2 regions of the Pseudoramibacter faecis genome follow, and region 2 is predicted to be linked to the other one. Evidence: predicted binding sites of a transcription regulator. Region 2 holds the regulator's gene; the other holds the start of a gene.
What was found. The regulator Rex, encoded in region 2, represses fermentation and respiration genes when NADH is low (regulators of the CRP and FNR family bind a similar motif). The targets are predictions, from matches to a motif close to ATTGTTAANNNNTTAACAAT.

Region 1 (16,009 bases), on a different contig from region 2:
AAATTATGATTTTTGTTTTCGTAGGTTTCGCCGTGCCGAACGAGGTAAAGCGTAGTCATGTTAACTCATCCTCGCGCCAGTAACCATAAGCGTGTCGCCGCTAATATAGCTACTCATATCAGAGGCGAGGAACAATACAGCTTTGCCGACTTCCGCCGGATCACCGAGGCGTTTCATATAAATTGCATCGAGTTTCTTTTGACGCTGTTCGTCCGTGAGTTTCGAATAGTTGCATTCGATCATATCGGTCGTAATCGTTCCAGGCGCCACCGCGTTAACGCGGACGTTGTACGGTCCAAGCTGTTTTGCGACAAATTTCGTCAATGCGATGATGCCGGCTTTAGACGCGCTGTACTCTGGGCCGGTGCTGCCGCCCGTGACGCCGGAAATGGACGACATCGAGACGATCGAGCCGGACTTTTGCTTTTTCATCTGAACACTGCCGTATTTCATGGTCAGGAATACCGAGCGTAGATTGACGGCCATGACCTTGTTCCACTGATCAAAGCTCGTGGTTTCGAGATTCGTCATGTAGGAAATTCCCGCGACGTTGACGATGATGTCCAGGTGACCCCAGGATTCCACCGCGAGATCGACAGATCCTTTGATGATGTCTTCGACCGATGCGTCACCAGTGATGTATTTGACGTCGACGCCCATGTTTTCGAGCGTTTTCTGCGTTTCTTCACCAGCTTCGCCTTTGACGAGATCGACGATGACGAGGCTGTCGATTTCCGCTTCCCCGAGTTTATACGCGCAGGCGCGGCCAATGCCTTGGCTTGCACCGGTAATTAAGCCAACTTTTCCTTTGAGCGAAACTTCAAACATAATTTTTTCCTTTTCCTCTTGATAAAATTATTAACACCAGTATTTGTTGGACAGTGCGTTCAATCGGTCGTAGATCTTTGTGTCACGCAGCGCGAGGAATGTGTCTCTGAAGATTTCAAACATATCCGTATAGAGTTTGTGGTTGGTCATGTTTGGTTTAATGAGGCTCTTCAGATGTACTATTTGATTGTAGACTTCCTTGAGATTCTTGTAAATATTTGCGCCCGTTGCGCCGATTGCCGCTGCACTGACAAGACCGCAGTCCGCCGTTTCCAAAACTTCGATTGGACAGCCATACATATCCGCCTGAATCTGACGCCAAGTCGGTGATTTCGAACCACCGCCGGACAAGCGAATCGTGTCAAAAGACCGTCCTAATTGGAGGTGATTTTGGAAACGACGCCAACCTGACGCGTCGGTTCCTTGATTGGTGGCAATTTATCGCGGCTGACGCCAATTGCGTCGAGTAGTTTATCTGACCAGTCGAGGGTCTTAACATCCGTCTTAACATCCATTATGCCATTTAAGGCGAGGGAAGATGGATTGGTGAAAAGTTCATCGGAGTTGGGCTGATGCAGCAGCCATTCCTGACTGTTGACGAATTTCCACGCTTTGTCGTAAAGTGCGGGTTTATTGTCATGCACCCATTTGTATTTCGCGTATGCCCAGAGAGAAGTCATGGCCGCGCCGGAAATTTCGTGATAGTGTTCCGCGCCGATGGTGTCGCCGATCCATTTGATTTCTTTAATAGCGTGGCTGTCGCTCCAGACGATGGAATTTTCGATTGGGTTCCGGTCTTTGTCAGTGGCGAAGAATGTGCCGCGTTGACTAGAAATGACGATCGAGCCGATTTCTTTCGAAATCAATGTCTGCTTTTGGTGAGAGCCTTCGGTGTGATCTCACAGATGGCGTGTCATAGTTCCCAAGAGTCTTGTTCGACCCAACCAGGACATGGATATTCTTTATGAGCATGGCTGACAGGAATGCCGTCAACTGTAAAAATCATGATTTTTGTATCAGTTGTGCCGGCGTTAACGCCGCAGATATATTGAGCCATTTAGTTCATCCTATTACGATATAGTTATAGTTAATATTCCTTACATCCAGTAAGGAATTATTCATCTTCTGCTTACATTTCAATGGCGTATCGCATTAGTGTTCGTAACTTTTGATACAGTCGAGGCCGAGCTGAGCAGATGTGATCGTGTCTGGAATCGAGTCGTATTCAAATGCCCAGATGTCGTCGCCTTTGCAGAAACCAACTTTATAGAGCGTATCGACGATTTCCTTGAAGTCAATGTGGCCGTGACCTGGATAGCACCGGTCGGAATCCGACATGTGGAAATAGCCGAGGCGGTCTTTGCTCCGGATGATCGCATCGCGTATGCTCTTATCTTCGATATTCATGTGGAAAGTATCCAGATGAATTGTGACGTGCGGCGAATCGAAACGTTCAACAAATTCCATTGTTTCTTCAACCGACCAAAGATACGCTGCCATGAAACGGTTAATGGCTTCAATCGTGATGTCGCAGTCGAGTTTGTCGGCCGTTTCGACGCAGGGCTGTAGCGCTTCAAACAAAATGTTTTTGTAGAGATCGCGCAGTCTGTCGTCCGGCAGCGGGCCTTTCATTAAGCCAAAGAGGATGATGGCGTTGTCACAGATTTTCGCTCCTTCCAAAAAACCGTTGAAAACGCGCTGGCATTCTCTTCTGGCGAGCGCGTCCGGATTGGTGAAGTAATGGCCGTCATAGCCGTAGGCCATGCCCGTACCAATCGAGGTGATGCATACGTCTTTGCTGAGTGCATAATCATGCAGTTCGTTATAATCTACGGTAAATGGATTGCGTACGTGGATTTCAACACCTTCGTAGCCGATTTGTGCGGCCTGGTCGATGCAGGTTTTAAAGTCACCCTTGAGCGGCGAAAAATAATGCGTTCCGACCATTTCAGAAATAGCGACAGAATGTATCATAATATTCCCCTTGTCAAATGGCTGTTAGATTTTTTCGTTGCGGACTTTTTCCAGCAGATCAAAGCTTGACGATATTTCTTCATGAACGAGTTGAGTTCGCATGTTGTAAACTTTGCGATAATATTCGGTATTTGTCGGATTTGGTTCGTAGACTTTCTTGACTTCGAGCCACGAATCGAGCGAACCCTCGAGATCCGTGATATCGCCAACTGCATACGTGGCAATGACGATATTGGTCATGACAGCGTTGCCAGCTTTTTTCAGCGTGGTGACTTTGCTGTTGAGCATGTCGGCTTTGATCTGGTTCCATAGATCGCTGCGGCTGCCGCCTTCCGCGACAGTGATCTGGTCGAGATTAGCGCCACCCGCGCGGTAAATGTCCGTAACGCCCATGTAGTCGTAGCTGATCGCTTCCAGCACCGCACGCCACATCGTAGCTTGATTGGTCTCAGCTGTAACGTTGAGGAATCCGCCAAAAGCGTTACTTAGATCACCATCGTCGCCAGTCAGATAGGGCAAGAAGATGACGCCATTCGCACCCGGCGGCATCTTACTGGCTTCATCCGACATCGCATCGTAATAAGCGCTATTGCCAACTTTTTTACAGATTTTGTCGCGAAACCACTGCAGTGCAAGACCGCCCCAGATATATTCCCAGTAAAAATACGTGTCCGGAAGCATCCCGCTGTTGAAGATCAGGCTAGAATCCGGTATGGATAATTCTGGTTTGATGCCGTCAGTCGAAACGCAGAACATCGACGCTGTACCGGCAACGTCCACCGCTTTGCCAATATCTGTCAGGCCGCAGCCGATCATGGATTGCATCGTGCCGCCGACGCCAGTGCAGATCGGCGTGCTTTCCGGGAGACAGCTGAATTTCGCGTTTTCTTTTGTGATTGTGCCGATGATGTTCCAAGGTTTGACGATTTTCGGCATATAGCGCGGATCAATCCCCAGGATGTCGAGTTACTCGGGTGACCATTCTTTTTTGTAAATGTTGTAGCCCATGCCCCAACCACTCATGACACCCCAGTCTTCAAAAGCGTCTTCGACTTTAAGACCCGTTAGTCTTGCGAGGTAGTACGGTGCGCTATGAATGAATTTGACGCCGCGATCTTGGAAGGCTACATTATTTTTGAGAAACCAGCGTGCGAACATCGCCGGAAACATGCTGTTCGCTACAGCGTTGCCGGTTTCTTTAGCCTAAATGTCGAATTTTATCGCGTTAATTGCGTCAACGTCATCCTGCGTGCGGGTATCAACGTAAAAGATATATGGTGTGATGGCGTTGAAGTCTTTATCGATACCAAAGATGCCGCAGATAATGCCATCACCGAAAATGGCGTGGATTGGGAAACGTCTATGCCTTTTTCCTTTGCTCTTTTGACGCAGTCGCGAATCCCGAGTTTGATTGCCTGGAGGTAATCATCTACGTTCATTTCAGCCCAGCCGGGCTATGGATAGTAAATCTTTGTCGGATAACTCGCTTCCGCGATACATTCCATTTCCAAGTTGTAGAGAACGACTTTGACACTTTGCGTGCCAGCGTCAAAACTGATGTAATATTTTGCCATTTATTATCTCCTTTAATAATAGTAAATATATGGTTACTGATTAATATGTTTGACCATGCGGTGCACAAGATCCCGCATCAGCGGCCAGGTTTCAACGTAGCTGTCCATGTAATATTGGTAAGTTTTGTGATTGTCTGCGTTTGGAATGAATTTTTTGTCGACTTTGACCATATTTTCGGCGGCTTCTGTGAGATCTTTGTAAATCCCGCAACCGATGGTGACGATCATGCAGTCTCCGAGACAACCGGCACTCTGACTTTCCCGCGTCGTGTACATCGGCACACCGATGATGTCCGCGTGCATCTGCATCCAGATATCGCTTTCGGCGAGACCACCGCAGGCGTAAATTTCATTGACGTCGTAACCAGCGTCTTTCATGCACAGAATGCAGTGATTCGCGCCGTAGGCGACGCCTTCCATAACAGAACGTGCCATGTGTGCCGTTGTGTGACCCAACGACAATCCCCAGAACATACCTCTGGCGTTGGAATCGGAATATGGTGCGCGGTTGCCCTGAAAATAGTCGATCATGATGAGGCCGTCGCTGCCGATCGGAATATCTTCCGCTTGCCTTGCGATGAAATCGTAAATGCCCATATTGCGTTCTTTGGCCTGTTCTTCCCAGGTTTTTGGCACGAGATTCTGGCGGAACCAGTTCAAAATCCCACCGCTGGAAGCCTGACCGCCTTCGACGAGGCTCGCCCCGTCGTAGAGCAGATTTGGATATGTACCGTTGACGCCAGCTTCGTGGAAATCGTTGATCGAAAGGCCGAACAAGCAACTGGAAGTGCCGCCGATGAGCGCCATTCCGTTCGGCTTGACGCTACCGATGCCGACCATACAGGAAACAGCGTCAAGTGCGCCTTCAACGATCATCGTATCAAGGCCAAGTCCAAGTTCCTTCGCGATTTCCGGATCAATTTTACCAATTGGTGTGCCGGTTTTTAAGACATCCTTTGGCAGTTTATCTGTGATGTCTTTGAGGCCGATGGCATTGTAGAGGTCTAACGGATAGCCGCCGTTTTTGTCATCGTACAGCCATCGGAAAGCGGCGACGGAACGGTTGGCGGTTTTGACTCCGGATAATTTCCAATGGAGCCAGTCTGTAAATTCGAAAATAGTTTCAGTTTTTTCCCAAGTTTCCGGTTCGTGCTTTTTGACCCACATGCATTTTGGGATCAAACTTTCCGCCGGAACACCGGAGCGATAAAATTTGATTGCGTTGCAGTCTTTGCCGAGTTCAGAGATAGCTTGCGCTTCTTCCGATGCGCGGACGTCCATCCAGAGAATCGGTGTGCGCACAGACTTGCCGTTTGCGTCTAAAAAGAGCGTTGTCGAACAAGTCCCGTCGCAGGAAATGCCGATGATATCGTTCGGGTTGACGCCAGATTTTCCGACACAGGCCGGAATCGCCGTGGCCAGGGCGTTCCACCAGTCTCTGTCGTCTTGTTCGGCCCAGCCGCTCTTTGGGTAATAGGACGGATAATCCTTAACATCGTAGGCCATGATGTGTCCCTGATCGTTAAAAATTGCGACGCGAACACTGCCAGTGCCAGCGTCAATCCCCATAAAATAGTTTGCCATAACAAGTTCCTTTCTCCATATTCTCCAAAATAGGTGTGCTATTTATTATTTAAATGATCAGCCGTAGTATTTATTGATGATGTAGCTGACCAGTTCATCGAGGACTCCAAGGTCATAGAAGAACTGCAATCCGGCGTAGCGATCACGCTGTTCTTTCGTGTAGGAGAGAATATCGCGAAATTCGTCTTTACTGAAAAGCGTATATTGTTGCGGTGAGGTCATGCCGTGCATCGCGTCGATGTATTCCGAGGCTTTTTCCGCTTTTTTCACGGTTTCCGTGATAATCGCGCGGATTTGATATTCGTTAGCTTCAATGCGGTCGATACGTCGTTTGACATTTTCTGGGTTGGATTGCTGTGCTTTTTCATAAACCTTGAAGATCTGGTTCGCACTCGTGCCAAAGACCCGGCGGATTTCTGTCGCCCAACTGCCGTAGTTAAATTTTTCTGCGTGTGCTCTGGCCTTATCGTAGTCGATATCCAGGGTGAGGAATTTTTTGTACATGTCAGCCATGACGCAAGTCGCCATACCGACGGAAGTGCCATGCAGTTCGCCGTATTCGCCCTTAAGCGCGGCCTTCATTTCCAGCACATGACCCATGGAATGTTCCGCGCCGGAACCTGGACGGGAGTTGTTGACGTAGCCCATGGCGATACCGATGAGAACCAGGCATTCCATCAGGTATTGGAAGGCATTTGATTCGCCGCTAACAAGCCCGGCGACGCTGTTCGCGACTTTGTCGGTAGAGTTAAGCATTAGTTCCGCAACTTCTTCGCAATAGTATTCGTCGTTGATGATGTAAGATAGTCGCCAGTCGTTGATGGCGATATATTTGGCGATAATGTCACCGATGCCGGCCGCAATCATTTTGTCCGGCGCAGTCGAGAGAAAATCTGTATCGCCGATGATACCACTGGCGCAGTGCGCCGGCAGACTGCACTTGAGCCCATTAATTGTCGCAGGCGCGACGTCCGTGGCAAAGCCATCCATCGATGGTGCTGTACCGATGATGTAATAGGAAATATTCCGCTGGAAGGAAACCATCCGCGTCAAGTCGTTGATCGTCCCGGAGCCGACCGCGAAGGGCAATACAACGTCTTTCGGCATGGCGTTATCGAGTTCGTTGATGAACACTTCTGTCGTGTGCATGATTTCGTGTTGGAAGATGTAAGAGGTGACCGGATAACCACATGTCTTCACAAGGTTGTAGACATGTTCGCCGGCGACCGGCCAGGTGTGGATATCAGCGACCACGCAGATTTTGTCATCCTTGGTTAACGGCGTGTTGTCTTTGCGCTTTTGATCGGCGAGGAATTCCGGCAGTTTGTTCACCGCGCCCTTGCCAATTGCCAGGTGATCGATGGCCATGTGGTGATGCCGTCCGCAGCTGCAGTTGTAATCGATCGTGATGAGCTCATTAATTGACATGTCTCTTAACTTCATGCTTGAAACACCTTCTTTAATTAAAAATTGTAATATTTGTTATGATAATCATTGAGTACAATGATAAAAAATCGCCTTTTGTTAATGTTTACAGAAGTTAATATTAGTATATAATAGAAAACGATTTTCCTCCATTGAGAAATTATTTTCAATAGTAAATTTTTGGCCATTGATTTCAGGTTTTCTTCATATTCTCGAGTTGAAATTTTTTTCTATCTTGAAAATTGTAAAAATCATAGAATACAATATCAAAAAATAGTCATATAAATAGTCATATAAACTTTTGGGAAAGGGAGATTATTGATGGCAAAAGAACTGGATAAGTATGAACAATCTTCTTTTTTAATTATTAAAGTTACGTACATGTATTACCTTTCCGGCATTTCCCAGAGCAACATTGCGAAAGAGTTGGGGATTTCTGTCACGACGGTTTCGCGACTGCTCAAAAAAGGGCGTGAAAAAAATATTATTGAATTTGTTATTCGGGATTCTTTTGTCGAATGCTTAAAACTCGAAAAAGATTTTAAAAAGATTTTTGGGTTAATGGATGTGGTGATTGCGCCGGCGGTTGACGAACAGTCCATCGATGAGAAATCCTTCAATAATCTGAGCGACGGGGAAGTCGTCAAAAAGCTCGTCGCACTGGAAGCGGCTCGTTATTTGCAGCGCATTATCACGAATGATGATATACTTGGCATCACCTGGGGAAGCACGATTTACCATATGATCAATTATTTAAATCCTGCACAGCGTATTCCTGCAACGTTTGTTACACTTCATGGCAGTTTGTCATATTACGTTAATGAGTGGGATGTGCGCGTGCTGATCCGGCGTATCGCAAAAGCTTTCAGCGGCAAGAATTATTCTTTGCCGACAAACGCAATGGTCAGCTCACCAGTTTTAGCGAAGCTCTTGAGAGAAGAAAAAGACGTCGCCAAAGTTTATGATATGTTTGACAAGATTAATATTTCTATCGCGGGCATAGGCTCGCTCTATCCAGAATTGAATTCTATTTTATCCAAGCCGGACTATTTGAATCCAGAAGATCTAAAAAAACTCCAAAAGCAGCATGTCGTTGGGGACATCGCGTTACATTTTTTCGATACAGAAGGTCGGGAATGCCAGACTGATCTGATCGATCGGATGCTGTCGATGGATTTTAATCGTTTCAAACGGATTGAACAAAAGATCACAGTGGCTTCCGGTGTTGAAAAAGCCTATACGGTATACAGCGCGCTTAAAGGCGGATTAATTGATACGCTCATTGTTGACAATCAGTTAGCGGAAAAAATTTTTGAACTGCATCACCTGGAAAAAGATCTTGGCGAAAATGTTTATTCAAAATTCGACCAATAAACCATGCTCACATAAAAAAATTTATTCACGAAAATCAAGCACGGCACTTAGATATCGATGCAGTAAGGGCGGTTCAGGGCGGTAAAGTTATTGGTTTTGAGCAGCTCGGCAGGCCAGTGCTTCACAATGTTTTCTCCATTGCCAAAACGTTCACAGTGACGGGAATCGGCATGGCGATTGATTTGGGACTTTTGCGTCTAGATGATAAACCGGTGGATTTCTTTGAAGCGCTGTTGCCGAAAAAGGTTGATCCGCGTTGGCACAATGTGACACTTGAACATTTGCTCACCATGACATCTGGTCACGGCACGGCACACATGATGGCAGCCGATCGCAAATATCTGCGCGGCGAGACGGGCAAAGCGGTGTCATATGCCATGAAAAACGAAGGGCTGCGTTACGCCTTTACCTGTCTGATGACGTGCAATCCTGGAGAGCGTTTTGTTACGGTAATCTCGCGCCGTATGTTGCCGGACGTATGCTTGAAAAGGTGGTCGGTTGCAGTGTACGCGATCATTTAATCGATAAACTTTGGCAGTCGCTTGGTACTAGAGCACCTCGATGGGACTCGGATCCGACGGGCGAAGTTGCTGATGAACATTGCGGCTACGGCTATTACTTCTGGATGAATTCGGTGTCTGGCACGTACCGGCCGTACGGCCGAGAAGGACATTCATTATCGTTCTGCCGGAACAGGAAGCGGTCTTTGCAGTACAGGCCATGCATCGCGACGTTTAGGAAATATTGGTTCTGGTTTGGGAAACGATTTTGCTACTGCTTTAAGAGTATAAGAGGAAGCGTATGATTAAATTATTTGAAACAGATGTCGACGGCACGTTGTTTTCGGAATATGGTTAGGAACTACCAGATCGTTTTTTCGATTCGCTACGCAAGTTGATGGATCGAAGGGTGCTATTCGGTATTTGTAGTGGCCGGCCGAGAAGTAATCTCGAAAAAGTGTTCACACCGGTCGCGAACGGTATCTTATCCGTGTGTGAAAACGGCGCTTATGCGGCGTATCAAGGCGAGAATATTTTGCTGGAATCCATAGCGGCAGAAAACGTAGCGGATGTTGTCCGCGATGTTCGAGCGATGGATGGATATTCGAGCATGTACAATACCGGTGAAATCTGTTATTTTGAGCGTGGTGACGAGAAAGGTTTCGAAGCGATGCATAACGCCTACCACTTCGACTGCGAAATGACTAACGATTTGTTAAATTATCACAGCCGTGTATCAAAATTGCAATTCACCGAAAAGATTATATCGAGGAAACGCTGGCGGAATCATTCATGCCGAAATAGCGCCTAAGTTTTCGATTGCCTGCTCTGGAGAGCGCGTGATGGATATCATGTCAAAACAAGTTTCGAAGGGAACGACGATCGAAGCTGTTTAAAAGCGGTTTGGCATCGCGCCGGAAGAGACGCTTGCGGTGGAGGACAATATAAACGACTTAGAGATGCTCAAGCAGGTGAAATACAGTTTCACAGTAGTCAATGTGCAGAAAGCCGTCAAAAACATCTGCCGTTATGTGACGAACAGCCGTATGGATGACGGCGAAATCAAGGTGATAAAAACTTGCTTGCGGATTTTGACGATCCGAATCGGACTCTTGCGGCTTATCAAAGGGTCGAATAAGCATAAGAATGCTTTTCGAAATAAAAATTCCTTATGAAACGAGGGGTAACGATTATGGCTAAAAAGTACATTTTAACGATTGATGAAGGCACCGGAAGCGCTCGCGCGATTTTATTCGATCACGAAGGTACGCCGGTCAGCATCGCGCAGAATGAATTCAATCAGTATTACCCATATCCGGGCTGGATAGAACAGGATCCGAAGGAAATCTGGGCGACGACGACCGAAGTCATCAACAAATGTAAAAGACAGGTTGGTGTAGATGATGATGATATTCTCGCGATCGGCATCACAAACCAGCGAGAAACCTGTGTCATATGGGACAAGGAAACGGGTGTGCCGGTTTACAATGCGATCGTCTGGGGGGACAATCGCCAGGAAATCGTCGATGGCTACAACGCGATGCGCGCGGACGGTTATGAAGAAGTGCTTAAAGATAAAACCGGTTTGGTCTGCGACCCGGAATTCTCCGCGCTGAAAGTTAAGTGGATTCTTGACAATGTTGAAGGAACGAGATACCGCGCGAAACAAGGCGAACTCTATTACGGTAATATCGACTGTTGGATTTTGTGGAATCTGACAAGAGGAAAATCCCATAAAACGGACTACAGTAACGCTTCGCGTACGGCGTTATTCAATATCAAGACCCTCGATTGGGATCAGGAACTCCTGAACAAATTTGATATTCCGCGTGGAATGATGCCCGAGGTCTGTGACAGCATGGGCAACTTTGGCAAAGTTCATGTTGGGACGACGTTCCAGAAACCATTACCGATTACGGCAATTCTCGGCGACCAGATGGCCGCGACATTCGGGCAGGCCTGTTTTGAAGAAGGCGACTGCAAGATGACATTTGGGACTGCTGGTGTATTTGACTCCATTATTGGGGATGAACCAAAAAAATCGGATTCTGGCTTGCTTACCAGCATCGCATGGGGCATTGATGGCAAGATTACGTATTTGTTTGAAGGTGTTGTCATGAACTCTGGTTCTACGCTTCAGTATCTGCGTGACGAAATGCGATTTTTCGAAGGAACGCCGGATTCAGAATTTTTTGCGAAAAAAGCAAAAATGCCGAGAGGCACGGCGTATTTCCTGCCGATGTTCTCCGGGATCGGTGCGCCGTATTGGGACGCGAACGCCAAAGGCGCGATTTTTGGTCTGACACGTGGGATTGACAAGAACGACATTATTTTAGCGGCACTTGATTCCCTTGGTTATCAGACCCGTGATATGGTTGATGCAACGGTTCGAGATACCGGCAAACTGATCACGACTTTAAAAATCGATGGCGGCGCGGCGAAGAACGATTTGATCGCTCAGTTTAACGCGGATATCTGCGGGATTGATGTTGACCGTCCAACGAGTGTCGAAATGACAGCGGCCGGTGCGGCATTTATGGCGGGTCTTGCGGTTGATTTCTGGACGAGTTTTGACGATATCAAGAAAGCCAGAGAATCTGAAAAACTCTTTAAACCGGAAATGCCGAAAGCTCAGAAAGAAAAACTCTACGCCGGCTGGATGAACTGCATCAATGCCCTGAAAGTCTGGGGCAAAGGTACACAGGAAATCCGAAAAAAATATGGTGATGACTGATTTGCGAAAATAGAAAATAATCGAACAAAAGATATTTTCTATTTAGAAATTATTATCATAGCTCTCTATAATTGAGTTGAAGGTAAAAAAGTAATAGTTCAGTTCAATCACGAGATGAGGAGAAACATGAAAACCGATATACTGATTATCGGCGCTGGTGTCATCGGATCTGCGGTGGCGAGAAAGCTCTCGCAGTACGATCTGGACATTACGCTTGTTGAAAAACAAAGTGACATCTGTATGGGCACCAGCAAGGCCAATTCTTCCATGATCCACAGCGGCTATAACATCGATGGCAGTAAGCTGAAGGGTCAGATGTGCCTGAAATCCGATACAAAGGTTTATGACAAGTTATGCAAGGAATTAAATGTTGATTTCCGCCACACGGGCTCTGTGTTTGCCGGTTTCGAAGAAAGTCATCTGAAGACGATGAAAGAAGAAGTCGATAACGCAAAGAAAAACGGCCTGGAAGGGGTGCGCATTGTCGATCATGATGAAATGATGCGGCTAGAACCGAACATAAACCCAGATGTTAAATTCGGTCTGTACGATTCAAATACCGGTACTATTAATCCGTTTGAATGGACGATGGCACTTGCGGAAAACGCGGTGATAAACGGCGTCAAGGTGTTGCTTAACGCCGGTGTGACAAATATCCACACGAAAAACGGCAAGATCGCGCGTGTCGATACGGAAGTCGGTACGTTTGAACCAAAAGTCGTCATTAATTGTGCTGGGTTGTATTCCGACAAGATTGCGGCAATGGTCGAAGATGTTGATTTCTACGTTCATCCGCGCAAAGGAGAATATTTTCTGTACGATAAAAAGTGGGGCGGCTACGTCAATCACTGCGTTTACTCTCCGCCGACACCGGTCTCTAAAGGGATGATTATCGTCCCAACGACTGAAGGCAATCTGCTTTGCGGATCGAATGCGGTGGAAATCGATGACAGAACAGATTTCTCGACGACGCAGGAAGGTCTTGACGACATTTATGCCAGAGACATCCATAAATTGTTTCCGGCACTGCCACGCGGCGGTGACGTTATCACGACATTCGCGGGTTTGCGCCCGGCATCTAGCACGGAAGATTTTATCATCGGTCACGCGAAGACGGTGCCGACAATGATTAACTTGGTTGGCATTCAGTCGCCAGGTTTATCCTCCGCACCGGCAGTTGCGGAAATGGTCGACGACATTGTCCACGAAGTCAATGGATACGCGGATCTCATTCTCAAAGAAAAGCCGGATTGGAATCCGATTCGACTGAAACCGATTGTTCTGCGCGACCTTTCGAAAGAAGAACGCAGCGAATTGATTAAGCAGAATCCGGATTACGGAAAAATCATCTGCCGCTGTGAAACTATTAGTAAGGGTGAAATCCTTGACGCGATTCGACGGCCGATTCCAGCACGCAACATCGACGCGATCAAGCGCAGAACGCGTGCGGGGATGGGCAGATGCCAAGGCGGTTTTTGTGGCCCGCGTGTGGTCAATATTCTCAACGAAGAACTGGGCATTGATCCACTCGACGTAACAAAACGCGGCAGCCGTTCTAACATCCTGATGGGCAAGACGAAAGACTTACTCTTGTTTAAAGGAGGCATCGATCATGAAAAAATTGAATTATGATATTGTCGTGATCGGCGGCGGTCCGGCAGGTTTGTCAGCGGCGCTTGAAGCCAGTAAAAACGATGTTGAACACATTTTGGTGCTTGAACGCAGTGACCGTTTGGGCGGCATTTTGGAACAATGCATTCACAACGGTTTTGGTTTAACGTATTTTAAAGAAGAATTATCCGGCCCGGAATATGCGACGCGTTTTATCAAGGAAGTTGAAAAACAGCCGAACATCGATATCAAGACCGGGACGATGGTCATAGAAATCACACCGGACAAAGTTGTCACGGCGGAAAACCGCGAAGACGGCCTTTTCGAAGTCGAAGCAGGTGCGATTATTCTGGCGATGGGCTGCCGTGAACGTACCCGCGAATCTATCACGATCCCAGGCGACCGCGTGGCTGGCGTCATGACAGCCGGCACGGCGCAACGCTACGTTAACATCGACGGTTATCTGCCGGGTAAGGAAATTGTCATTTTGGGTTCCGGCGATATCGGCCTGATCATGGCTCGTCGGATGACTCTCGAAGGCTGCAATGTCAAAGGCGTGCTTGAAATGATGCCGTTTTCCTCCGGGCTGATCCGCAATAAAGTACAGTGTCTCGACGATTTTGACATTCCGCTGTATCTGAATCACACAGTGACGAAGATTCGCGGGAAAGATAGGGTTGAGGTGGTTTCAATTGCGGAAGTCGACGAAAATCTTCAGCCTGTTCCAGAAACGGAAATCTGTGTGACATGTGACACGCTTTTGTTATCAGTCGGGCTGATCCCGGAAAATGAATTGTCCCAGGGCATCGGCATTGAAATGAGTCCGGTGACAAAAGGAGCTGTTGTCGATGAGAACCGTTGCACGAGCGTGCCGGGGATCTTCGCCTGCGGCAATGTCCTACAGGTGCACGATCTGGTCGATAATGTGTCAGCTGAAGCGCAGGTGGCTGGTCGCAGTGCAGCGCGATATGTCAAAGGGAAAATTGATGCTCTTGATGAAGTGATTACGGTCAAACCGGGCAACAACATCACATATGTTGTGCCGCAGCAGATCACGTCGAAGCCATCGGTAGACGAAAAAGTTGTGAAGTTGTACATGCGCGTGAAAGAACCGAAGGAACACATCAAACTTATCGTGATGAACGATGCAGGCGAAGTCCTCGCATCATACAAACGCGATATTATTGCGCCAGGTTCGATGGAAATGGTGCCGCTGCCGGCGAAATACGTCACAGCTGGTCAAAAGGTTATTTTGGTTTCTGTTGAAGAAGCGTAGGCGGAGGAAAAAATGAGCGAACAAACGAAAATCATTTGCACGAGCTGCCCAAGAGGGTGTCAGATTACCGTCACGCATGAGAGTAAGGAAATCACAGACATCAAAGGTTATACCTGCAAGCGCGGCTTAAACTATGCGGAGGATGAATTCACACTGCCAAAACGTGTGGTGACATCGACCGTCCGTATCAACGGCGGGGAACTTGTGATGCTACCGGTGCGCACAGAGGAAGCGATTCCGAAGAGTAAAATCTTTGATTGTGTGAAAGCCATCTGCAATATCTCAGTTGATGCACCGGTGACCGTTGGTACAGTGATTTGTCCGAATATTTGTGGAACAAATGTTGATTTAATCGCTTCGCGCGATGTTAACGCTAAATGATGTCCAAAAGCGCTAAATAACAAATTAGTGTGGCTCCAAGGCTGAAAGGAGAAAAGGTGTATGAATCTGTTTATGATTATTTGCGCATTCTGAACCGGCATCATTGGCGCTTTAGTTAGTGCATTTGAAGAATGCATGCTCGCCGGATTTTTAGCAATTGCTGTTTATATGTTTCCAAATAATGAAGTGTTGTTTAATTGTTTGACTTCTGGATTTATCCCATTTGTGGCATTTACCGTTGCTGTCGCAGGAACTGCCTATGCATTAAAAATACGCAAACATAATCTGAATGGAGCAGATATTTTCAAAAGCTTAAATGCTTATAATGACATCTCAGTTCCAATTGTATCGGGTATTTTTGCTATAGCTGGTGTTGTCATTCACTTATGTTATTTGGATTATTTCACAAGTCGATCGACGCTGGAGCCATCAATGTCATTATTATTTTCGCTATTGTCCGCATTATATTCGGTGACGGTCAATTCTGAAATGAAAAATTCGTAAAATTCCACGATACAGTTCACAGAAAAGTGAGTGAATTTATTTAATCTTCATTAGTGCAATCATTGGCTTTGTTGCAGCATGGCTCGGTAAGGTAATAGGTAATATTTGGCTTTCCTTTTACTTTGAGTCTCGCTTCTTTATTGTTTTATGCCTGAATTTATAATCTAAGTGCAACAAATAAATAATGACTCATAGCCTTGGTATAATGGTGTTTGCAAAGACATCCAATATTCAAGGAGAAACT
Region 2 (16,009 bases):
TCGAAAGTGCTGGCAAAAGGCAATCATCGGGACGCATTGCGAAAGATGTTTGATCAATATGCGCAGAATGCCGATATTGGGCAATTAGAACAGGCGATGGATCAATTAACGTCTTCTGTGATTAAAGAATCGCGGAATGATTCCTTTGGTATCGGTCCGATTGTTTATTATCTGCTGTGCCGAGAAAACGAGGCGAAGGCCTTGAGGGTGCTGTTTGCACAAAAACGTGCAGGGATGCTTTCCTCATTGGTCAGTCTCGGGATTGCGGGGTGATAGAATTGGATGCAAAGAAAAATAGCGCCAAAATCGCTGTTATAGGCGATCAGGAATCCATCATGATTTTTAAAGCATTGGGATTCACAATCGTCTATGCGCAAGATCAAGATACGATACAAAAAGCAATCCGGGATCTGGCAAAGGAACATTACGCAGTCATTTACATTACAGAGCAAGCTGCACTATTGGCACAGGAAACAATCGATAGCTATAAAACGACGCCCTTTCCGGCTATTATTCCCATTCCAAGTCGATTGGGATCGGAAGGATTGGGCATGCAGGGCATTCAGCAGAATGTGGAAAAAGCCATCGGTGCCGATATTCTGTAGGAAGGAGATACGATAAGGTGAGTCAACCGAATCAAAATAAAACCGGCAGCATTGTTAAAGTCGCCGGCCCTCTGATCGTCGCAGATGGGATGGCCGACGTGCAGATGTATGATGTTGTCCGAGTAAGCGAGAAAAGGATCATCGGTGAGGTTATCGAATTGCGCGGAGACCGCGCATCGATTCAAGCTTATGAAGAGACAGCGGGACTGGGCCCGGGCGAGCCCGTTTATATGATGGGGGAAGCCATGTCTGTTGAGCTGGCGCCGGGCTTAATTGAAGGGATCTTTGACGGGATTCAGCGCCCGCTGACAACAATTTATCGACAGGCGGGAGATCGAATCACCAGGGGGATCGACGTCCCCAAATTGGACCGAGAAAAAAAATGGACATTCAAGCCGGCAGCGAATGTCGGAGATATTCTGCAACCGGGAGATGTGATCGGAACCGTTCAGGAAACCCCGGCCGTTTTACATAAAATTATGATGCCGACAGATTTGTCCGGCACGGTGAGCTGGGTTTTGAATGGCGAGGCAACGATTACGGAACCAGTTGCTAAAATTAAAGAAGAGGACGGCAGTATTCGCGATGTGGCGATGTTGCGAACTTGGCCGGTCCGAAGAGGCCGTCCGTATCAAAACAAATTGGCACCGGATGAACCGATGGTAACCGGGCAGCGGGTTGTCGACACGTTATTCCCCATTGCAAAAGGTGGGGTGGCCGCTATCCCGGGACCATTTGGATCGGGGAAAACGGTGATTCAGCATCAATTGGCCAAATGGGCGGATGCAGACATCATTATTTATATTGGCTGTGGAGAACGCGGCAATGAAATGACAGATGTGCTGATGGAGTTTCCGGAGCTGAAGGATCCGCGGACAGGATTGTCTTTGATGAAACGGACAGTGCTGATTGCCAATACGTCGGATATGCCGGTGGCAGCCCGGGAAGCTTCGATTTACACGGGCATTACCATTGCGGAATACTTCAGAGATATGGGATATAAAGTGGCGATTATGGCCGACTCAACCTCTCGGTGGGCAGAAGCCCTGCGCGAAATGTCAGGCCGTTTAGAAGAAATGCCTGGTGAAGAGGGGTATCCGGCCTATCTGTCGTCGCGCCTGTCAGAGTTTTATGAAAGAGCCGGTTACGTTAAATGTTTGGGAAGTGACGAACGCTATGGGGCCATCTCGGCCATTGGCGCAGTGTCGCCGCCCGGTGGTGATATTTCCGAGCCGGTTTCCCAAGCGACCCTTCGCATTGTGAAGGTCTTCTGGGGATTGAGTGCCGATTTGGCGCACAAGCGTCACTTCCCAGCGATTGATTGGCTGCAGAGTTACTCGCTTTACAGCGATCAGATGAACACTTACTTTGACAAAGAAGTGGCATCGGACTGGTCAGCTATGGTTCAGGAAACCATGAATATTTTGCAAAAAGAATCCGAATTAGATGAAATTGTTCGTCTGGTCGGAGTGGACGCTTTGAGCTTTGACGATCGTCTGACATTGGAATGTGCTCAGTCAATCCGTGAGGATTATTTGCATCAATCGGCGTTTGATGATGTGGATACCTATTCGTCGCTCGATAAGCAATACGCGATTTTAAAAATGATTTTACATTGGTATCATCTGGGACAGTCGGCATTAAAAACGGATGTGAGATTTCAAGATATTGCCGAGATGCCCGTGCGTGAACGCATTGCGCGGATGAAGTATGTGCCGGAAGATGAAAAAACGGCGAGCTACGATGCAATCAAAACGGAAATCGGCAATGACTTCGAGGCATTGACGGAAGGACGGGGATCAAATGAATAAGGAATATAAAACCATTCGAGAAGTCGTCGGACCGTTGATGTTGGTTGATCGCGTCGAGGACGTCAAGTACGATGAGTTGGTTGAAATTAAGCAGGCCAACGGTGAGAAACGCATTGGCCGCGTTTTGGAAATCGATGGAGATGCAGCGCTGGTTCAGTTGTTTGAAACCTCACAGGGGCTAAAAATTTCTGATGCCAAAGTGACATTTCAGGGACACGGCATTGAATTAGGCGTCAGCCGGGATATGCTGGGGCGTGTTTTCGATGGCATGGGCCGGCCGAAAGATGACGGGCCGGATATTATTGCTGAAAAACGACTCGATATTAACGGCGCGCCGATGAATCCGGTAGCCAGAGACTATCCGGCTGAATTTATTCAAACGGGAATTTCAGCGATTGACGGTTTGAACACTTTGGTTCGAGGTCAGAAGCTGCCGGTATTTTCCGGCTCCGGGCTGCCCCATGCGCAGCTGGCGGCGCAGATCGCCAGACAGGCGAAGGTGTTGGACAACAGTGAAGACTTTGCCGTTGTGTTTGCGGCCATTGGGATTACCTTTGAAGAGGCCGATTATTTTATCAAGGATTTCCGAAAGACGGGTGCCATTGAGCGGGCTGTGCTCTTTATGAACTACGCGAACGATCCGGCGGTTGAACGGATTGCGACACCGCGGATGGCGATCACTTGCGCGGAATACCTTGCCTATGAATTGGGCATGCACGTGCTGGTGATTTTGACAGATATCACAAATTATGCGGAATCGTTGCGTGAAGTCTCGGCGGCGCGCAAAGAAGTGCCGGGCCGCCGCGGTTACCCCGGATACCTTTATACAGATTTGGCTTCCCTTTACGAACGTGCCGGTCGTATCCGTGGGAAAAAAGGATCGATCACCCAGATCCCGATTCTGTCGATGCCGGAAGATGACATCACCCATCCGATTCCGGATTTGACAGGATATATCACGGAAGGGCAGATCATTCTATCCCGAGATTTAAACATGCGTGGGATTCGGCCGCCGATTGATGTGCTGCCATCGCTGAGCCGTCTGAAGGACAAGGGCATTGGTGATGGCAAAACCCGCGAAGATCATGCGGACACCATGAACCAGCTCTTCTCGGCTTATGCCCGCGGAAAGGATGCCAAGGAATTGGCCGTGATCCTCGGAGATGCAGCGCTGTCGGATATCGATAAAATTTATGCGCAGTTTGCTGAAGCTTTCGAGGAACGCTACATCAACCAGGGCTTTCAGACCAATCGCTCCATCGAAGAGACACTGCGTATCGGATGGGAATTGCTTTCTATTTTGCCGAAATCTGAACTTAAACGAGTCAAGGAAACTTATATCGAAAAATATTTACCATCTTCCCAGGAAAATAACGAGGAGGCATAATCATGGCCGCTCAAATTAATCCGACGCGGATGGAATTAACCCGTTTAAAAACGCGTTTGGCCACAGCGACAAGAGGTCATAAGCTTTTAAAAGACAAACGAGACGAAATGGTCCGGCGCTTTATGGCCTATATTAAAAAGAATAAAGAATTGCGGGAAGAAATTGATAAAAAGCTGGCCCATGCCATGAAACGATTTTCCATTGCGGAGGCCAGAATGGGGGCTGATGCGGTCACGGAAGCATTGCTTTGTCCAGCGAGGGAGGCCTCGGTCGCAGTGGGCAAACAAAATATCATGAATGTGGACGTGCCCACGCTGCGCTATGAAGGCAAAACGGACACGGCAGATTTACCATACAGTTTTGCATTTTCATCCGGTGAATTAGATCAAGCTGTTTTGGACGTGGCGGAATTGATGCCCTTACTGGTCGAACTGGCGGAGGTCGAAAAAACCTGCAATATGTTAACCGATGAAATCGAAAAAACGCGGCGACGGGTGAACGCGTTGGAACACGTGATGATTCCGGAAATGCAGGCATCCATTAAATACATTGTGATGCGTTTGGAAGAAAATGAACGCAGCACGACCACGCGCCTGATGAAAGTGAAAGAAATGATGGCTTAGATGACGGAAACAGGCAGTCTTAACCGACTGCTTGTTTTATGTTGGCCTTGCCAACGGAAAGGCATCCGGCCATGAAATTAAACTTGTGATGAATATGGGAAAATATTATGTTTATATGCTTCAATGTGCAGATGGTTCTTTTTATACCGGATACACGAACGATTTAACTAAACGCATTAAAATCCATAATGCCGGCAGAGGGGCGAAATACACGCGCGTGCGACGACCAGTGCAATTGGTGTATTCAGAATCGTATGCTGATAAGCAAAAAGCGATGAGCCGCGAGGCCCTCATTAAGAAAAGACTGACGCATCAAGAAAAAGTCTTTTTAATTAAGCACGGTTATTCGCCGAAGTTAAGTCCATCGTGAAAATGGGACAGCTTTATGTTATAGTAATAGCAAAAGATAAATAGAAGAGGTAAAAATGAGCGAAACAGAAAAGAAAATACCCAAACGACCGGAACCGAATTTCAAAGCAGAAGCCAATCCACTGAGCTCTGTCAAAAAGATCATTGGCGTTGTCAGCGGTAAGGGGGGCGTTGGGAAAACAACAGTTACATCACAATTGGCGGTGGCCCTGCAGCGCGCCGGGTTAAAAGTGGGCATTATGGATGCAGATATCACCGGGCCTTCTATTCCCAAGGTCTTTGGCATCACAGAAAAGGCAAAGGGAACGGAGAATTATTTCTATCCGGTAACATCCAAAACAGGAATTGATTTGATGTCGATGAATCTTTTGCTTGAAAATGATACGGATCCGGTGATTTGGCGCGGGCCGGTGATCGCCGGCGCGGTCAAACAATTTTGGACAGATGTCGTATGGACGAATGAAGACGTGCTGCTGATCGATATGCCTCCGGGAACCGGGGATGTGCCGCTGACCATTTTTCAGTCGCTGCCCGTCGACGGCATTATCATAGTTACCTCGCCGCAGGATCTGGTTGCGATGATTGTTGAGAAAGCGATGAATATGGCCAAGATGATGGGCGTTTCTGTTTTGGGAGTAGTAGAAAATTATAGCTATCTGAGATGCCCGCATTGCGGCGAAAAGATTAATGTTTTTGGAGCCAGCGATTTGGCATCCATCGCAGAAGAAAAGGCGCTGGATATTTTAGGCGAATTGCCGATCGATTCTGAAGTGGCACGGTTAATGGATGCCGGCGACGTTGAAGCGATTGAAGATGTTGCTTTTTTAGACAGGGCAATTAAAAAGATTCGTTCGCTTTAAGCGCAATGGTGGCGAGAAGTTTTTTGGGTTGTTATAAAAGAGAAATAATGCAATCAAAAACCGCTGTTGGAAGTCCCAACAGCGGTTTTTGACTGGAATAAAATGGTTAATCGACATCGAAAGGGATCGCATCAAAAGTTTCAGCCATCTCTTTTGGATCGGCATCATAAATTTTTTGAATCAGCGGATTGATGATCAATTTGATGTATTCAGCATCCGGGGTGATTGGTTCCGGCTTGGCCGCATACAGGACATAGATCATTTCATTGCGGGTCGTGTGACGTACATCCTTAAAGAGAGTGTTCAAAACTTTTTTTCGTCATTATCTAAATTCAGCATAATTTTTCTCTTTCTTTTTTATTTGATGATATCAAGAAATCTTCCAGGCGACAATCGCGAAATCAGTTTATGCATTTTCTAAATCCAAGGCAAGATCCTCCCATTGGCTTAGTAATTGATTGGATTCTTTTTTTAAAACGTCGTAATCATGGGTGATTTGGGATGCTTGTTCGGTATCATTATAAAAATCGGGCTGACACATCAATGATTCGAGGTCGGCAATTTTGCCATCACAGGCCTCAATCTTTTTTTCAAGCGTTTTTAATAGATTCTTTTTTTGTCTTCGGTTTTGTTCAAGCGCCCTTGCAGCCTTGGCATTCTTGCGCTCAGCTGTTTTGGTTTTTTTGGATGCGCTGAAAGATTCCTTTTGCTGGACAGCCGACATTTGAGACAGATGCTGGTAATAATCATCGTAATTCCCTTCAAATAGGGTGGCACCCGCAGGAGAAAGTGCCAAAATTTTAGTGGCTATTCTATTGAGAAAGTATCGGTCGTGAGAGACGGCTAAAAGGGTGCCTTCGTAATCAGCAAGGGCATCTTCAAGGATTTCTTTGGTGGCCATGTCGATGTGGTTGGTCGGTTCGTCCAATAAAAGAAAATTGGCATCGGAAATCATCAGCATCGCCAGGCGCAGGCGTGCCATCTCGCCGCCGGATAAATCGGCAGTTGCTTTAAAAACACTGTCGCCGGTAAACAGAAAACGCGCGAGAATCCGACGAATTGCTCCATCAGATAGATGCGTGTCAACGGAACGAAGCGCATCGATGAGGGTCGCGGCACCGTAAGCATCGGAGTCTGCGGCTTCTTGACTGTAATAACCGGTCTGAACCTTTTGCCCGAAGAGCAGCCGTCCGCTGTCGGCAGGGAACTGGCGCATTAAGAGCTTAAGAAGGGTGGATTTGCCGACACCGTTAGGTCCGATGATACCGATTTTATCGCCGCGAAAGACTTCGAAAGACAGATCCTGAATGACCGTTTGCCGATCAAAAATTTTGACCAAATGGGAAACTTTGAGAACATCATCAGCGGAACGTACCGGCGGCTCAAAGCGTAATTTGATTTCGTGATCGTGCACTTCCTGAAAATAAGTCATTTTAGCAAGTTTTGTTTCCCGGCTTTTGGCACGCTTGATATTTTTAACGGAATGACGCGATCGCAATTGATCGATAATACCTTGCTGACGCGCCATTTCTTTGTTGTTGCGGGCAATAGCAGTCTGCCTTGCCCGATCATATTTGCGTTTTTTGACGAGAAAGTCTGAATAATTGCCTTCAAAAGACAAAAATTGATGATTAGTGATTTCGATGATGCGCGAGCAGACATGATTTAAAAAATAACGGTCATGGGAGATGATGATAAACGCATTCGGATACGATTTAAGATAGTTTTCGAGCCATGCGACGGTTTGCAAATCGAGATAATTGGTCGGTTCGTCGAGCATCAGCAAATCGGGTGTGGACAGAAGCAGAGCGCCGAGGGCGATGCGTGTTTTTTGACCGCCGCTGAAAGTATCAATGGATTTTTTTAAATCCGTTAGTTTAAAGCCAAGCCCGATTGTCACGCCGCGAATGCGACTAGGATATTCATAGCCACCCTTTTTAGCATAGGCTTCTTGAATTTTACTGAGCTTTTGCGCTAAGGTAGCCTGTTCATTGATAGATGCGCGATCAATGCGGTCCTGCAGGACCTGCATTTGATGTTCCATCTCCAAGAGTGTTGAAAAGTGTGATAGAAAAAAGGTATGCAGCGTCTGGCCGGCCTTAAATTGCGGATCCTGTCGAAGATAACCGATAGTAATGCCTTGCTTGAGATGAATGGTGCCGTTGTCTGGCAGTAAAGAGCAGGTGAGTAAATTAAAGAAAGTGGTCTTGCCGCTGCCGTTGCCGCCGATCAAACCGATTTTTTCTTTTTCTTGTACAGTGATAGATAAATCTTCAAAAATAGTGTGGCTGCCATAGCCAAAATTTAAATGTTGAATTGATAGTAACATGTTGAATCCTCTGATATTTGATGTTTCTCATGATAACAGAAAACGCGTCAATTTGTCATCTTTGATTGCTAAAAGATGCATCTTTATGACATAATAATGAATTGATTCTTTTTTCACAAATTGATATAATCACCTCAAAACGAGTATGCATAGATGACATATAGAGGAGAATAAGAATGCAGAGTTATGCAAAGAAAGTCTCGATGAGCGTGGTAAAGAGGCTTCCTAAATATTATCGTTACTTAAATGATTTAAGTGAGCGAGGTTTTGAAAAGATTTCATCGAAAGAGCTTGCTGATTTGATGGGGCTAACGGCATCTCAGATTCGTCAGGATTTGAATTCGTTTGGCGCTTACGGCCAACAAGGCTATGGCTATAAGGTAGAAGATTTAAAGAACGCCATTATAAAAATTTTAGGGATTGACCGACCGTATAATTGTGTAATTATCGGCGCGGGGAATTTAGGTCGGGCCATTTCACACTATGAAGGGTTTAAGAATCAAGGGATTCGCATTAAAGCCATGTTTGATATTGATCCCCAAAAAGTCGGCAAATCCCGTGACGGGATCCCGATTCTCCACATGGACCAATTGGAAGAATTCCTTGCCGGAAATAATATCAGCATTGCGATTCTCTGTGTACCGCGGACAATCGGTCAGGGGACGGCTAATCGAATTTGCAGGGCCGGCATTAAGGCCATTATGAACTTTGTACCATTAGATTTGGATGTGCCTAAAGGCGTGATGGTTGAAAATGTGAATATCACGGATAGCCTTTTTACACTAACTTATTTATTAAATGAATGATGACAGTGTGAGATACAGAGAATATAAAAATAACTAAAATTGATAAAAAAGGATTGTATATTATCGTTTTCACCGTTATAATTGAATTAACAACTTAGAAAGCAGGTGTCTACTAATGATTGAATTTGTTTACGGAGCAAAAGGAAGCGGTAAGACAAAGAGAATGATTGATATGGCCAATGGCGAAATCGAAAACGCGAAAGGTCAAGTTCTTTTTATTAACGATCGCGATAAATACAGAGTGACAGTTGATACGCAGATTCGTTTCGTTAATTCCGATGAATTTGCAATTAAAGGGGAAGCTGAACTTTATGGCTTCATTTGTGGCGTGATCGGTGGCAATTATGACATTGACACCATTTATATCGATAATGTGTTGAGAATTCTCGATGCCGATGGTCCGCAGGATATAGAAGGTTTGTTAAAGCGTTTAGACACGATTCAAAAAAAGCAGGAAATCAAATTCGTACTCAGCCTAAGTTGTGAAGAAACAGACATTCCGGAATGTGTTAAAAAGTTTTTATAATCTTACAAATAGATAATATGTCGGTAAGGCGCCGATTGTATGATGGTATACAATCGGCGTTTATCAGTTTTTCTAAAAAATCAGCGTTGTTAAAATGAAACAGAAGGATCTAAAAGATCAAAGTATAGCGACAACCCGCTTTTCAGATCAATTGACAGAGTTTCCCTATTACCCCTATTCCCAGTGGCTTAAAACACACTATGGAGAAAAAGTTTATAAAATTCCAATTAATGCAGCGGGAACGTGTCCCAATCGTGATGGTAAAATCGGGTATGGAGGCTGTATTTTTTGTGGTGCGTTTGGTGGCGGGAATGAAACACTGCGAGGATCAATCAATATTTCAGAACAGCTTGAGATCAATAAAGCTTATATTGGCAAGCGGTATCATGCTCGAAAATTTATTCCTTTTCTCCAAGATTTTTCGAACACCTATTTGCCCTTTGATCAATTCAAGAAAAATATCACGGCCTGTCTCGAAGATGATGTGGTGGGAATTGCTATTTCGACGCGGCCGGACTGTGTCACGAATCAACAAATTGATTGGTTGAAGGATTTTAAACAGCAACATCATATCGATATTGTTATTGAGCTAGGACTTCAGAGTGTCAATGCGCATTCCCTTCAAGAATTGAATCGGGGGCATGGGTTGGTTGACTATATTGATACCGCGCTTCGTATAAAATCAGCTGGGCTGCAGCTGTGTACACATATGATTTTGGATTTGCCCTGGGATGACGATCTGGACATCATTGAAGGTGCAAAACTCCTATCTGTAGTAAAAAATGATTTTGTTAAGTGCCATTCGCTTTATATCGAAAAGGGAACCGAGTTGGCAAAAATGATTGCCTTGAAAGAGGTGCATCTGTTATCCCTTGAAACGTATCTGCATCGAGCTAAATTATTTTTGGGTTATTTAGATCCTAAAATTGCACTGCAGCGAATTATTGGACGGGCACCAAAACGGGACTCGATCTTGACAAATTGGAATACGAGTTGGTGGAAGATTCGGGATCAGTTGGTGGATGAGATGGTTGAGGTTGGCTTAAAGCAAGGGGACTTCCTGAAGGCAGACCGGGAAAAATTGTCAGATTGTATGAATTGACGGGGAGATCAAAAATGAAAACACAAAATTGGCAAACGCTTCTGATTCCCTATCAACAAGCGGTTGATGAGCTCTTGCTGAAAATCAATCATTTACGGCAACAGAGTATGCAACTCGGAGAAAATTCACCCATTGAGACGGTGACCGGCCGGGTAAAGTCGATTTCGAGCATTCTTGAAAAGATCAATAAATACGACTACGATGTCGACGAAGTGGAAGATAAAATTCGAGACATTGCGGGTATTCGCATTATCTGCCAATTTATTGAGGATATTTATGAAGTGTCCAATATGTTTTTTGATCGAGACGGAAAAGATCTGAAAGTCGTTCAAATAAAAAATTATTTACGAGGGGAAGATCATTCTCTTTTCCAAAGTGGGCAAGGTCATCCCAAAGAAAGCGGTTATCAAAGTTATCACATGATCATCAGTTACCCGGTGATCAGTTCATTAGGGTATCGGGAAGTGTTTGTGGAAATTCAAATTCGGACATTGGCAATGAACTTTTGGTCAGTCATTGAGCATTCACTGAATTATAAATACAAAGGCCGCGTGCCCCGTGTGATTCGGGAACGCCTGACCAACACGGCAGGAACGGTTAACCGCTTGGATAATGAAATGGCAGTAATCCGAGATGAAATTTTATCAGCGCAAAAACTTTTTAAAATGAAATCCGGGACGGTTAATGATATACTGGATAATATCCTCAATTTGCGCAAGCTAAAGCAAGGGACTTTAGCTGACGCCTATGAACAAGAATTTCAAGTTATTTCTGCAAAGGAGGATCTCATTCAGCTCATCCTTTTAAAAAAGGAATTGGAGTCAGAAGTTGGCAGGATCAAAGGAGATGCCCTTTAAAACGGAAAAAGATAAAAGGAGATCTATGCGAATGAAAATAGAAAAAAAACAATCGCCGGAAACAACAGAGATTTTGAGTCGCCAGATGGATGAGCCGTTAATAGCTGACGAAGCGGAATCGGATGAAAAAATGCCAGCCGTGCAGGGAGAATTAATCAATGGTGTAGAATATGCTAAAAACACAGTTGATACAAATGCGAAGGCCATTGTCAAGTTCTTCCAATCCATTTTGGGACAATACCGTTTGAGTCATCGCCCCTTGGATACCATTGGTGATATGAACGGTGTTTTAAAAATCGAAGCCATGGAAAAAACACAACTGCGGCCGTCTCTTTCCGTGACGATTAACGGGAGTTCTTTTCCTGACTGGATTATTGAGGTGGTTTCGCCGGATGAGGAAGAAATGACTTATCTAATGAAAACAGGAATTTATGCCGAAGTTGGCGTTCGTGAATATTGGATTGTCGATCCAGAGAAAAAAGTGATCTTGGATTACGATTTTGGAAAGCATGGATTCGTTCCTAAAATTTACGACACGCCGCAGCGAATTAAAGTTGGGATCTATAAAGACTTGTTTATTTCATTTTCAGATATTTTTAAAGCCCGATAAAATGCAAAAAGTCTCAGTTATTTAGTGACTGAGGCTTTTTGGCTTACTTTAGATCAATGCGATAGATGGCTTCATTTCCGCGATTGCTTTTATCCGGGATTTCAACGGAAAAGAAAAGTGTACTGCTTTTCTTTTTTTGGTGACTAAAAACAGATGATGATAATCGAAGGGGTGAGGTGAGCTGTTTTTGCTGTTTTGTATTAAGATCAATGTATTGGAGAGTTGCAGCATTAGAAAACGTGGAGCCATGTCCTTGGGACACAATGACTGCGTCGCGCTTCAATGCCGTTATCCGATAGAAATATCCGGTCGTTATTTTCTTGATTTGTAACGTTTTGAGCGAATACGTTTTGATCTGCCTTTGACAATCCATTGTTCGCAGATAAACAAGGCGATGGTCTTGGTTCATCCAATCAAAATCGGTAACCTTGTGGTCAATGATCTGCAATTTTAGCGGCTGCCGTTTTGCACGCGGATAATTTTTTAAGACGGTAGTATAAAAGGTTGGAATATCGTCATTCTTTTTCTGTCCTAAAAAAAACAGCTGATGCGTTTGGGGAATGCAATATATTTTTGAAATAATTAATGGCAGGGGCAGGTTGAATACCCGACGATTTTGATGCGAATCAATGACGATCAGATGCCCGGACTGGTCAGCATAAAGTAAATGCGTTTCGTCGGTCGCACACAATGCCGGCTGCACGGATTCGCCGGGAAGAGAGAGCGCTTTGGTCAAGGCACGGTTGAGCGAAGACCACACTAATTGATAACGGTGGGAGCCGTTTGAAGCGGTGTTTTGTGCGTTGAGGTAATACACGCCTTTACCATCGCCTTGAAAAACCGTTGCCGTCGCTTGTTTATCTGAGGTGATAAAATTTTGATTGGAACCATTTTGCGGATTGAGCAGATTTACCGTGTAGGCAACAGGCGGAACGGTAGAGGCATTGGTAACCAGCAAAACAGATTGCTTGGGATTGATGGCTTGGATATGGCCGTAACCGATTTGTGAAAAATTGGCGACGCGAATATTTGCTGGCACAGACTGATAGGCTTTACGGCTTGAGAGGGCGCGAATTTGATCAACCGGGATAAAAATTGCGCGGCATCCTGAACAGAGAAAAAAGACAGCAAAGATAAGCCCCGCCCACAAGATGAACTTGATGTGTCTGAATTGAAGTGTTGTATTATTGTGGTGCATGAGGATTCTCCTCCTGTTCATAAGCGCCGATGTAAGGCAGCAAGACCATCACGTTGGTGCCTTCTCCCAATTTGCTCTCAATTTGAATACGCCCATGATGTTTTTCGGCGATCTGCTTTACCAAATAAAGGCCGAGACCGGCGCCACCCTCGCCGCTGCTGCGGGAACGATCTTCGTCGACGCGGTAAAAAGCATCAAAAATTTTTTGAAGTTCATTATCGGACATGCCGATACCGTAGTCGCGAATGGAAGTTACCAAATAATTGGAATCAACGGTAGAAACCACGTCAATAATATCGCCGTCATTGGAATACTTAATGGCATTGTGCAGGATATTGATAAATAATTGGGCCAAACGGTCATAATCGCCAAGGATCTCCGGCAAGTGATCATCTGATTTATAGGTGATGGCAATCCCGCGGGGCCCGGCTTTAATGTGCATCTGATCAATGACGTCCGAGAGTAAATTGTGGAGGTCAAGATTGGTCCGACGCACGTCAAATTCTCTAAGATCGAGCCGGTTGGCATTGAGCAAATCATCCACAAGACGCAACAATCGATTGCCTTCATGATTGATGGTATTCAAAGAATTTTCGAGAATTTGGCCGTCGACAATATGCCGCCGCGTTAACATATCGGTGTAGCCGATGATGGTGGTTAACGGCGTGCGCAGTTCGTGAGAAACAGAACTGATGAATTTTCGCTGATCTTCGTGAAATTGCTTGGTTGCGGTCGCGTTTCGGATGATCAGCAAATAGTTTTCCTCGACACCGACGCCGCCGATAGGGCTGCCGATGATCAAAAGTGATCGGTCGTCGCAGTCAATTTCTTCTGAGATATGATTTTTACCATTGCGCAGTTGATCAAAAATATCGCGCAAAAACGATTGAAATTGGAAGTCATAAATGGTTTTAGGATTGGTGACATTAAAGTATTTTTTGATATAAGCGTTGGACGTGATGATGGTGCCATCGCGATCGAGGGCTAAAACGCCGTCATCAAAGGCGGCCAATACGGACGCTAAACGTTGGCGTTCCATATCCAATTGTCGGATTACGTGGGCTGTGTTGGCTGCCATCTGATTGAAAACCTGTGCTAATTGGCCAATTTCATCTTTTCGGCCATAACTGATTTGGACGTTATATTCACCTTTGGTCATTTTGTGAGCGATTTGGGTAAGATCGGTGATAGGGACCATAAGATATTTCGAAAGGCGAAAAATGATAGCCAGCAGGATAGAAAGACTCAAACTTGCAGCCAATAAATATAATCGAATAATGTGCATGAGCATCGCATTGAGCGCATTAAGTGAGAAATAAATTCCCAGATAACCGAGGACATGGCCGTTCACCTTTAACGGCGAGATGTATAAAAGATAAGGCTTATCACCGTGGCTGTGATAATAAAAGGAACTTTGATGAATGGTTTTTAACTTAGCGGATATTGGTTGAATGCTGTTATTAAAATCTTGATTGTGCTGGGAAGAAGTGCCCAACAGTTCTTGGTTTCGGTTCCAAAGAAAGATGTTGGTATTGGTATTTTCCAGCTGGAATAACGACCTGGCCCAGGCGGATGCATTTTTTTGATACGCAGCGTGAAGGTCTTGAGCATCGAGGTGGCCGTAGCCCTTTTCCTGGCGAATAAAAAGAATGGTATCTCGATGCATCTGTTCAGCGCGGGCAATGCGACGGGAAAGTCCAATAAAAAGGGTTCCTTGAATCAACATAATCAGGATAATGGAGAAGATGGAAAGATAAGCAAAAAAGTTGTAGAGGACCATGCGGTTGCGGTAAGACTGACGCATTATACTTTCCTCATTTTATAGCCGATACCAAAAACCGTTTGAATTAATTTGTTTGGATGGATATCAATCTTGCGGCGGATGCGCTGAATATGCATGTCAACTGTTCGTGTGTCACCATAATAATCGTATCCCCAAATTTCTTTGAGCAATTCATCTCGGGGAAAAACCTGTTCCAAATGAGATGCCAAAAGCAGAAGCAGATCAAATTCCTTTGGTGTCAGGTGAATTTCATGGTCGTCAAGTTTAACAATTCGCTCATCCGGGATGATGTAAAGCGGACCGTTAATAATTTTGGCGGATTGCATATCGGCGGTCGTGATTTTTTTTGCTCGGCGTAAATGCGCTTTGATTCGCGCCAATAATTCACGATTGTCAAAAGGTTTGGTTAAGTAATCATCGGCACCGAGTTCTAGGCCTAATACTTTGTCAACAATATCGGTTTTTGCTGTGAGCAAGATGATGGGAATATCCAATTTCTGTTGGATCTCTTTACAAACATCATAGCCGTTTTTTTTCGGTAGCATAATATCAAGCACAATCAGATCAGGATAGGATTCAAAGGATTTGGCGAGGGCCTCTTCGCCGTCAAAAGCTGTGATGACCTGATAACCTTCAAAGGTCAGTTCCATTTTGATAAGGTCGACGATGGCCTTTTCGTCATCCACCACTAAAATTTTTTCATTCATCGATTCCCTCCGAAATTAGAGTTTTAAAACCATAGTCGCATTTGATTTTTATTTTGAATCGCACTTATAATCCTCGGATTTAGATCTGGAATTTCTTTTTTGAGCTGTTCGAGCATATTCTTAACAGTTTGGCGTTTGGTGTGACCGTCGGCAGGACAGGTGCTTTTTATCAGCGGCAGGCGCTGGCAGGTTTTATCAAAGATAATATCCTTTTCCTTGACGAAAACCAGCGGACGGATCAGCGTAATCTGCTTGCGGTCAAGATAAGCCACCGGCATAAAGGTGTTGATGCGGCTCTCATAAAGCAGACTGAGAAAAAAAGTTTCGACCACGTCATCCGAGTGGTGCCCGAGAGCAATTTTATTGCAGCCCAGTTCCTTGGAAAGATTATGCAGGGCACCGCGCCGCATGCGCGCACAGAGTGCACAAGGATTTT

Region 1: the regulator Rex is predicted to act here: its motif matches at 7,537-7,556, upstream of V3C63_RS10645 (sn-glycerol-1-phosphate dehydrogenase).

What each region holds. Positions count from the first base shown of each region.
Region 1 covers NZ_JAYFFI010000021.1:23,463-39,471, forward strand. Annotated here, with positions in the region: gene V3C63_RS10600 (histidine phosphatase family protein) at 1-59, opposite strand, end outside; gene V3C63_RS10605 (SDR family NAD(P)-dependent oxidoreductase) at 61-828, opposite strand; gene V3C63_RS10610 (FGGY-family carbohydrate kinase) at 859-1,179, opposite strand; gene V3C63_RS10615 (FGGY family carbohydrate kinase) at 1,203-1,694, opposite strand; gene V3C63_RS10620 (hypothetical protein) at 1,742-1,885, opposite strand; gene V3C63_RS10625 (sugar phosphate isomerase/epimerase family protein) at 1,981-2,802, opposite strand; gene V3C63_RS10630 (FGGY-family carbohydrate kinase) at 2,827-3,738, opposite strand; gene V3C63_RS10635 (hypothetical protein) at 3,895-4,227, shown strand; gene V3C63_RS10640 (FGGY-family carbohydrate kinase) at 4,410-5,960, opposite strand; gene V3C63_RS10645 (sn-glycerol-1-phosphate dehydrogenase) at 6,018-7,403, opposite strand; gene V3C63_RS10650 (sugar-binding transcriptional regulator) at 7,707-8,759, shown strand; gene V3C63_RS10655 (serine hydrolase domain-containing protein) at 8,813-9,280, shown strand; partial or broken gene V3C63_RS10660 (HAD hydrolase family protein) at 9,636-10,070, shown strand; gene V3C63_RS11870 (HAD hydrolase family protein) at 10,168-10,434, shown strand; gene V3C63_RS10665 (FGGY family carbohydrate kinase) at 10,452-11,993, shown strand; gene V3C63_RS10670 (NAD(P)/FAD-dependent oxidoreductase) at 12,120-13,625, shown strand; gene V3C63_RS10675 (NAD(P)/FAD-dependent oxidoreductase) at 13,606-14,880, shown strand; gene V3C63_RS10680 (DUF1667 domain-containing protein) at 14,893-15,261, shown strand; gene V3C63_RS10685 (hypothetical protein) at 15,397-15,765, shown strand.
Region 2 covers NZ_JAYFFI010000009.1:48,172-64,180, reverse strand. Annotated here, with positions in the region: gene V3C63_RS07490 (V-type ATPase subunit) at 1-273, shown strand, start outside; gene V3C63_RS07485 (V-type ATP synthase subunit F) at 270-605, shown strand; gene V3C63_RS07480 (V-type ATP synthase subunit A) at 623-2,416, shown strand; gene V3C63_RS07475 (V-type ATP synthase subunit B) at 2,409-3,803, shown strand; gene V3C63_RS07470 (V-type ATP synthase subunit D) at 3,806-4,426, shown strand; gene V3C63_RS07465 (GIY-YIG nuclease family protein) at 4,515-4,796, shown strand; gene V3C63_RS07460 (Mrp/NBP35 family ATP-binding protein) at 4,852-5,655, shown strand; gene V3C63_RS07455 (hypothetical protein) at 5,762-5,962, opposite strand; gene abc-f (ribosomal protection-like ABC-F family protein) at 6,062-7,984, opposite strand; gene V3C63_RS07445 (redox-sensing transcriptional repressor Rex) at 8,161-8,790, shown strand; gene V3C63_RS07440 (hypothetical protein) at 8,906-9,316, shown strand; gene mnmL (tRNA modification radical SAM protein MnmL/YtqA) at 9,411-10,418, shown strand; gene V3C63_RS07430 (GTP pyrophosphokinase) at 10,433-11,275, shown strand; gene V3C63_RS07425 (Uma2 family endonuclease) at 11,307-11,885, shown strand; gene V3C63_RS07420 (hypothetical protein) at 11,929-13,083, opposite strand; gene V3C63_RS07415 (HAMP domain-containing sensor histidine kinase) at 13,070-14,887, opposite strand; gene V3C63_RS07410 (response regulator transcription factor) at 14,887-15,573, opposite strand; gene V3C63_RS07405 (tRNA 2-thiocytidine biosynthesis TtcA family protein) at 15,597-16,009, opposite strand, start outside.